4 regions of the Alkalihalobacterium sp. APHAB7 genome follow, and region 3 is predicted to be linked to each of the others. Evidence: riboswitches for the same ligand, from Rfam matches in the RefSeq annotation. Region 3 holds a riboswitch; each other region holds the start of a gene.
What was found. Region 3 has a riboswitch for cobalamin ahead of cobJ (precorrin-3B C(17)-methyltransferase). Riboswitches for the same ligand answer to the same signal wherever they lie in the genome.

Region 1: another riboswitch for cobalamin. It lies ahead of ACNSTQ_RS08770 (acetyl-CoA hydrolase/transferase family protein); the one in region 3 lies ahead of cobJ (precorrin-3B C(17)-methyltransferase).
Region 2: another riboswitch for cobalamin. It lies ahead of ACNSTQ_RS11690 (ABC transporter substrate-binding protein); the one in region 3 lies ahead of cobJ (precorrin-3B C(17)-methyltransferase).
Region 4: another riboswitch for cobalamin. It lies ahead of ACNSTQ_RS15195 (GNAT family N-acetyltransferase); the one in region 3 lies ahead of cobJ (precorrin-3B C(17)-methyltransferase).

Annotation. Positions count from the first base shown of each region.
Region 1 covers NZ_JBLWFS010000006.1:172,270-174,459, forward strand. Annotated here, with positions in the region: gene ACNSTQ_RS08765 (GNAT family N-acetyltransferase) at 1-306, opposite strand, end outside; cobalamin riboswitch at 471-657, shown strand; gene ACNSTQ_RS08770 (acetyl-CoA hydrolase/transferase family protein) at 810-2,090, shown strand; gene ACNSTQ_RS08775 (hypothetical protein) at 2,107-2,190, shown strand, end outside.
Region 2 covers NZ_JBLWFS010000009.1:164,826-167,015, forward strand. Annotated here, with positions in the region: gene ACNSTQ_RS11690 (ABC transporter substrate-binding protein) at 1-899, opposite strand, end outside; cobalamin riboswitch at 1,144-1,323, opposite strand; gene ACNSTQ_RS11695 (flavodoxin) at 1,383-1,838, opposite strand.
Region 3 covers NZ_JBLWFS010000007.1:114,168-116,357, reverse strand. Annotated here, with positions in the region: gene cobJ (precorrin-3B C(17)-methyltransferase) at 1-1,235, opposite strand, end outside; cobalamin riboswitch at 1,424-1,612, opposite strand; gene bioB (biotin synthase BioB) at 1,880-2,190, opposite strand, start outside.
Region 4 covers NZ_JBLWFS010000016.1:26,377-28,566, reverse strand. Annotated here, with positions in the region: gene ACNSTQ_RS15200 (hypothetical protein) at 114-281, shown strand; gene ACNSTQ_RS15195 (GNAT family N-acetyltransferase) at 826-1,410, opposite strand; cobalamin riboswitch at 1,596-1,790, opposite strand.

The DNA.
Region 1 (2,190 bases), on a different contig from region 3:
CCAGCTTGGATCGTGACCAAAGCCTTCAAACCATTGGAGTCCGAGTCTCTTCGCTTCACCAATGATTTCATTATTAAAAAACGCATCTACTTCTCTAGTAAATGTCTCATTATTTACATTCCCAATAAAAGCAAAACCGTCTAGATTCCCAAACCAAACGAACCCGCTAGTAGGATCGAATCGGTTATCTACAAAAATACGACCGGGATTATTTCCAGCTATTATTGCTTGAATTTCTATATGTTTACCCTTTATCACTAATGGTTGACACTTGGGAAACTCTTCAGATTTCAGTTCATAAATCACTTGTTTCCCCTCCTATAACCCCCGTGTTCTTTACCAAATTATACACGATTTAGCGAGTATTCTTATATATTATCTAAAACGGGATTACAGATTTTTAACATACTATCATTAAAATTACTAATTGTATTTTCTAAAAACGTAGTGTTATAATAAAATCCAACAAACAGAATATTGTGCTTTATGGTACTTGTTGAACAAGTTTAAAAGGGAAGTCGGTGCAAATCCGATGCGGTCCCGCCACTGTAACGAGGAGCATGCGTACGAATTAGTCCACTGTCAATTTAAGATGGGAAGGATGTATACATGTGTTGATTCGAAGCCAGGAGACCTGCCATTAAAGAGCAACACTGTTATTTACCCACGAGGATGGGGAGGTGTTTTGGATGGAAGCTTTGATTGTGATAGCAAAGGATTCGACCTAAAACATACACATTCTCATTAATATATGGGAGTGTGTTTTTTATTTACGTACATAAAAGATGACAATAAGGAGCGAATACTGCATGTTAATGCTATCAACCTATCAAGAAAAAGTAATGAGTGCAAACAAAGCCGTTCAATTAATTGAACCAGGTGATGAGATCATAGCTCCTATCGCTGTCGGGGAACCGCCAGCTTTAATGGAAGCATTAGTAGATTTCGAAGGTCTTGAAAACAATACACTTTATCAAATGCTCTCTCTTCGAAAAGTTGTACCTGTAGCAAAAGATAAACTTAGGATTGTATCCATGTTTTTAAATTCACATGAACGGGAATCTTATGCTAAACAGATGATTGATCTTTTACCTAATCACTTTTCCAACTTGCCAAAGATGTTAAAAACAAGAGTCAAAAATCCAATCATCATCGCTCAAGTGTCACCGATTGATAACGAAGGTTATTTTTCCTTAGGTACAAATTGTGATTATACAGCAACTTTGGTCAACCATGCGAAAGCAATTATCGTTGAAGTGAATGATCATATGCCGAGAACGTATGGTAAAAATCAAATTCATATATCACAAGTTAAGGCCATTGTAGAACACACTTCCCCGTTAGCTGAAACTGGGAAACCGGTCATTTCTGAAAAAGATAAAGCGATCGGACGGAATATTGCTAACTTAATTAAAGATGGTGACACAATCCAAATAGGTTTTGGATCCATACCAAATGCCGTGATGGAGCACTTAAAAGACTTTAGAAACTTGGGTGTTTATACCGAAATGTTCCCTGACAGTTTAGTAGATTTATACGAAAGCGGCGCAATTACAAATCAAAATAAACCTTTTTACAAAGGAATTTCAACTGCTACCTTTGCTTTTGGCAGCAAGAGACTCTACCAGTTCATGCATGAAAACCCTGCCCTATGTATGATTCCAGTTAACGAGTCGAACAGTATTAAGCAAATTGCTCAATTGGAACAGTTTGTAACGATTAACGGTACTGTTGAAGTCGATTTTTTAGGGCAATGTAATTCAGAAGTGGTGAAAGGAAATTATTATTCTTCATCTGGCGGGCAATCTGATTTCGGAAAAGGTGTGACATTATGCAGGGATGGCCGTGGAATTATTTGTTTACATTCGACAACTAAAGACGAGCAAATCTCAAAGATTGTTCCTTACCTACATGATAAATCTGTCGTGACAACCTCTAAAAACGATGTTGACTTTATCGTGACGGAATACGGTGTGGCCCACTTAAGAAATAAAACCATTTCAGAACGTACACAGGCGTTGATTGACATCTCCCACCCTAAATTTCGTGAGGAGCTTACGTTTACAGCTCAGCGTATGGGATATCTTTAAACAAGGAGGTTAGACCATGGAAAATTATACAGAATATTATTTAAATCATTTATTAGGCATTCTCGTAACAAAGCCCGACTTTAACACATTACTAGAAAGC
Region 2 (2,190 bases), on a different contig from region 3:
ATATTAAAGACTCTTTCGTTTTTAACCGCTTCTACTTCAGTCCAAGCTGAACGTGCTAATACGTCTTCAACTGCATTCTCCATACCTTCAACATGACCATAAGTTGTAATGATCACATCTGGATTTAGAACAACAGCATCCTCTTCTGTAAACATCGGCCAACCTTCTTGTTCTCCTGCAGCGTTTGTTGCATTAATCATTTCCAGCATCTCATGCATAAACGTTCCTTTTCCGGTTGTATACATATCAGGAGCTGGCCAAATTTCTACCCATACAGTAGCTTTATCAGCATCCTCAATCTCACTTGCTTTTGTTTGTACTTCAGTAATTGTCTCTTGCATTGATGTTATGACATTATTAGCCTCTTCTGACTTTCCAACTGCGTTTCCAATCATTTCAATAGAATCATATAATTGCGCAAAAGAAGAAGCATTATTTACTACAAGTACTTGGACCCCTGCATTACGAATTTGATCTAAACCTTCTGCGTTGTTCATTTCATTCGCTAGTACTAAATCTGGATTTGCAGCGATAATTTTTTCTACATTAAATTCCATTCCACCAATTGTCTCAATATCTTTTACTTCCTCTGGGAAGTCATCATTATCTGTTACCGCAATGACACGATTAAGCGCTTCAAGTGCATAAACAATTTCCGTATTACTTGGAACTAGCGAGATTAATGTTTGTGGCTCTTCTTCGATGACAATCTCAGTTCCTGTTGCATCAGTAATTGTTAACGGAAAAGCCACGGCTTCTCCACTACCTGTCGTTTGCTCTTCTGTTTCTTCCGTCGGTGCTTCTTCTGTTTGTGGCTCTTCTTGGTTATCTGTGCCACATGCTGTTAATAAACCAACAATAAGTAATGAAGCTACTAACCACATATACCATTTTTGCATGTTCTCCAACCCCTTTTAAGTTTGTATTTCTTTTTGTATTCAATGAAAGAATTGCAAGAAAGGAAAGGAAAGTATGTAAAAAAATAAAGCTCTCCTTCAAAGGGAGAGCTTCGGTTTCAGTTTAATAGATCCCCTAGGTAACACTTGGATGCTAAAAACATTCCATTATGTGTCGTTCTCATTAGAACAAGGGGACTCTTTTTCAAGAGTCAGATCTTATCACACTGCTTACCTTTTCCGCGAAGGTTACACAATACTTTAAGGCAGGTCTCCTGACTCGTACAATGATACCTCTTTACCTTCCCATCAAAGATGACAGTGGTTTATTAAAGAGTATTCGTACTTACAGTGGCGCGACCGTGTTGGAATTTCACCAACTTCCCTTTTCACACTCGTGTGAGTGACCTTAAAGCTAACTAACTATTCAATTCATTGAGATACGACTTAATTATACAAAATAATAGATAATTCGTCTATATAAACTTACACACTCGCTTTTAAGTTAACAGCTTGTGCAAACTTTCTACCAAAATCTTTGCACGTTTCTTCTTCACCATCCGGGCCTAGCTCTATTTTAAGCCCCGGCTGTACGATTTGACCATTTCTTTCATCAATCATTGCTTCTAATAAATCTACAGCACCACAAAAGATATCGTATGCTGTATCTCCAGATCCAAAAACTGCAAATTGTTTATTAGTAAAATCCAGCCCAGCCATTTCATCATACAAATCTAAAAATTCATCAGGCAGTTCGCCGTCTCCCCATGTATAAGCACCTAAAATGATGGAATCGAATGCATTTAATTGGTCAAGGTCACAATCAACAACATCTAATTTCGTTACGTTCATATTTTCCTCTTGCAAACCTTCTTCAATTAAATCGGCAATCGCTTCTGTATTTCCTGACATACTAGCATAAACAAGTAGAACCTCACTCATGTTAACATTCCCCTTTCAATCTATTAATTTAAGACTAAATGACTTTTTAAATGATGTCCTTTCATACGAAAGATGCCTTCTCTTTCAACTGCAACTATGTATTCTCCATTTTCAACTTAACAAACAGCAGTAGCTCCTCGGACAGTACTTTTTATCATGTTCATTAACAATTCCTCCATCAATATTAACAATGAAAATCATTTTCATTTATATAATAATTGAAAATGATTTTCATTGTCAACAAGTAAATGTATAAAGCTCATCGAGTAGGAGGAGGTGATTAACCTCCGACCTCTCACACCACCGTACGTACGGTTCCGTATACGGCGGTTCAATTTTATACTAAGCATGT
Region 3 (2,190 bases):
GGAATAGAATCGGCTTTTTCACCATCACAAAAATCACATGCTTTTATGTTGACCACTTTACCTATTGGGAGCAATAAAAAATCTGCACTTGTTAAGCTCTCCGCAATTTCATTTGGGTTAGATGTCTTAACAGATATTTTGATTAAGTGATCCGGGGTATACTCAAGTGTTGCTTCATCTCCTACCGTTTCCACCAATGTCGCCAATTGTTTCGGCGTTATTTTTTTATTAGCAATCCCTGGTGAAACCGCAAACTCAAAAATATCTTCTTGTTGAAAAGAGACACCTTGTTGTTGGTCACTTTCTAAAGGTTTTGTTTTAATTTCTAGCTTTGAAATTGCCTCTTCTGCTAACATACGCGAACTGAGCGGTCTGTCAGCTGTTATTTTTTCATCTTCCTTGCCTCCATGAAGTGCCCACGGTTCTGCTGCTTTCTTTAACCGTTCATGTGGTTTTAGGTGTTGTTCAGTCTCATTCAACGTATATTTCCGTTGATACCCTCTTGGAGTAATCATTTTTCCGTCATAAATGAACGTAGAGTTATTTCCGATAATAACAGTGGTTAACATCCCGATTTCATGGTCTAACATATGCTCTAAATCGGTAATAACAATTTGTTCTCTTTCTCGGTAAGCACTTTTCACCAATCCAACTGGTGTTTTTGGCGAACGGTAATTTAATAAAATCTTTTGTGTCTCAACAATTTGTCTTGTTCTTTTCCCACTTCGTGGATTGTATAACGCAATAACGAAATCTGCTTCGGCAGCAGCATCTACCCGCTTTTTAATTAATTCCCACGGTGTTAGATGATCGCTTAAACTGATTGTACAGGCATCATGCATGATCGGCGCTCCTAATAACGAACCACAGGAATTAATAGCCGATATGCCAGGTATAATTTCTACCTCAACACCCGTCTCCTCTTGCCAGCCCTTTTGGATGAGAACTTCATATACAAGGCCAGCCATACCATAAACCCCTGAATCCCCACTAGAAATGACGGCAACTTTTCTTCCTGTTTCCGCTTGGCGAACAGCTTCTTGTGCCCGGGTCACTTCTTCTGTCATACCAGTTCTGACAATTTCTTGAGTTGTAATTAGCGGACGAATTAAATCAACGTATGTACTATAACCGATGATGGAATCAGCTTCTACAATCGCTTCTTTCGCTCTAAAGGTCATATGCTGTTCACTACCAGGACCAAATCCGATAATTAATAACTTACCTCGCTGCATCTACATCTCTCCTTTAATGGTTAATTTAATTTTTAGAGGTATAAACCAAGTCAATACACGAAATAAAAAAGCACCCCTAACCATAGAGTAATGGTTAGAGATGCTTATAACTTCTAAATAAAATAATCCGCATGAATACTAAATACAGAAAATCCGCTCTCTAACACCTCCCTATCTCCCGTAGGTCAGACAGTGTTGTTAGAAAAGGCAGGTCTCCTGGCTTATGGTTATTGCAATCTATTCCTTCCCATTCATAGAACAGTGGCTTAATAGACTACAACCAAATTACAGTGGCGGGACCGCGTCGGACTTTCACCGAACTTCCCTTTTAAAGATTTTAATATGTTAAAATCTTTACCCTTTCCCAACATATGTGATTGTATTAAAAGATTAATTGAAAAGATAAAGGTTTGTCAATCTATTTTTAAGGCTGTTTGCGTAAACTTTGTTGCTTTTGGACCGTTTTTTGAAGATAAAATAGCCTTTTCAAGACAAATTCATTTGTCTGAACGGCTATTTTATTTTCAAAAGCTTCACGCATAGCGTGAAGAGCCAAGCATTTGCTTGGCTTACGGTCCAAAAGCACGAAGCAACAATCTTTGTAAAAAGAGCCATTTTTAAAAATATCTAAAATTGTCGATTAATTATAGAGCACACTCTTCTATCTCAAAACCTAAATCTTCAATAATGTTATGGTCTTCAGTTACTGCTTGACCTTTCGTAGTTAAATAGTCACCTACGAATATAGAGTTTGCAGCAAATAATGCTAACGGTTGTAATGTACGAAGGTTTACTTCTCTTCCTCCAGAAACACGAATTTCTTTTGAAGGGTTAATAAAACGCATCAACGCAAGTACTTTTAGGGATTTCATCGGTTTCGTACGTTTGTAATTTTCTAACGGAGTTCCTGGAATCGCATGTAAAAAGTTAACTGGAATGGAATCAGCATCAATTT
Region 4 (2,190 bases), on a different contig from region 3:
TCAATAGCAACAAAATATAAGAAGAAGCCTATAAAAAGATATCACTTGCGCGCCCTATATTTCCTATGGAAATTGAGCTATAATGGAAGTATCCATCTAGAGAGGGTGATATAATGAAGAAAAATCTGTATACTAATGGTGAACAAGTGATAATTAAAGCAACGGATGAAACAGTAACCGTCTCTAAAAGTCAATATGTCAAGAACATGAAAAGATATTCATACACGGTCAAAGAACAGCCAGCCACTTTTTTCTTTGAGGAAGAACTAGAGAAAAAGTAAGCTGTGTAAGGATACGGTCACAAAAATTACACCATTACTGTTGAAAAGTGTTGTTTTGCTAGATTTAGATGAGTAATCCAGTTTTCTAAAATGGAAAGATATCGTTTTGGGGGTATGGAGTATTATGTGTTGGGTTTATTTCGACTTAAACCCAACACATCTAAATTATATTACCCTTTTTCTATTATGAAGATTGTGAAGTTTTCCTAGATCAAAAAAACATGGTAGATCCTTCTTCCGTCATGACATAACCGAAGTAACCAATCCTCACATGGTGGTTTCGATAATCATATTTTCCTCTCGACCTACCTCGACGCACCACGTGTGTTCTCTCCACAACCCATCATCCGTCAGGGCATATCCTGTAATGAGACGTATTTCTTTTTTTCCCTTAATTTTTCATTCTGCGCATATACGGGAAGAATTACTATGCATTCCTGTAATTAATTTGGTGGTTTACCAACCAAAAATTTGTTCATTTCTTCTATTGCTTTATCGTCATTTGCTTCAATACCTGCAGTATTTTTACCCTTCACGTGTTAAATTAGTAAATGGAGTTCATGTTAGCAAGCCTTATAAATTGATTGATTTGATCACTTGATACTCCCTTCCCAAACCTTGCCATCATAAAATTATGTTTGTATTGTGCGACATCTGGATCGTCCGTTACCGTTTCATTGAACTGCTGTGTTTGTAATAAACGTTTTAATAGAGCTTTATACAAATGAATGTTTCCATCGACCATAGGAAGATCCCAATGCCAAGCATACTCGATTGATAGAATAATAAATTGTTCTATTTGTGGATCATCAAAAATGGACTGAATTAATTTCTTAGCGATCCCTCCGCTTCGATAGGAAGGTGCAACTTCAATTGCTCCAAGTACTTTAATGTAGGGTAAGACACTCCAACGTTCGTTTTTTTCCGGATCAAGTATTAAGGTGTAGCCCACAATCCATTCCTTATCCATAGCAATGCAAATTTGGCTTCCTTTTTCAAGAGTTGCTAGTAATGCCTCTTGTTGTTCTTTTGCTTCTCGAAACCGATTTAATGATGGATGAAAAGGATAGTTTCTCATATATTTATTGATAGAATGGACATCAGAAATGAACCGTATTTTATTACTCATGACATAGCTCCTTTTTGTTTTGAAAGTTGTATTATCGAAAAGTTAAACGGTACACTTATAGGAAAATAAAAAAACTCTCCCGATGACGGAAGAGTAATTACAAATTAAACGGTACTAACCCTATGAAGGAAAAGAAGATATAATTCGCCTGTACCGTCTCATCTTCTCACCCCCCGAAGAAATTGAAACTTTTGGAAGTTAAAGGCAGGTCTCCTGACTTGTGCTTCTTTTTACTTTGAGCCTTCCCATATAAGCCGCTGACGCGTTACTTATACAGTGGTAATCTCATTTCATCCACACTTACAGTTGCGGGGACAGTTCTGGACTTACACCAGATTCCCTATTAAGTCGTATTCGACACCGATACTTCCAATATGCAGTTGTTGGTTAAAGCAGATTTACAATATGTTGTAATCTTATATCTAGCGTTAGAATATTTCAATCTTTTCTTGCAGGTTGAAGAAGTTTGGAGTACTACTAATCTTTTTTCTCTACTTAATAAAATCTATAAAATAAGAAAATAGCGGAAGTAGTGCGATTAGAAGTCCAGATTGAATAAATGACAGTAATAAATCTTTCTTCCAACTGTTTGTTGTACTTTTACTCATAATTCTTGCTAGAACTAAAAAGAAGAGCCACCAAAATAATAAACTTGGTATTATTATAGTAAATAAATAAGACATGTCATCACCTATCATCTTTTTGGAGTTGGCATTAATCTCTCGTCATATCAATTATTAAATTACCAAAAATCCCCCTCAAGTGGTAACTTTTAACTTT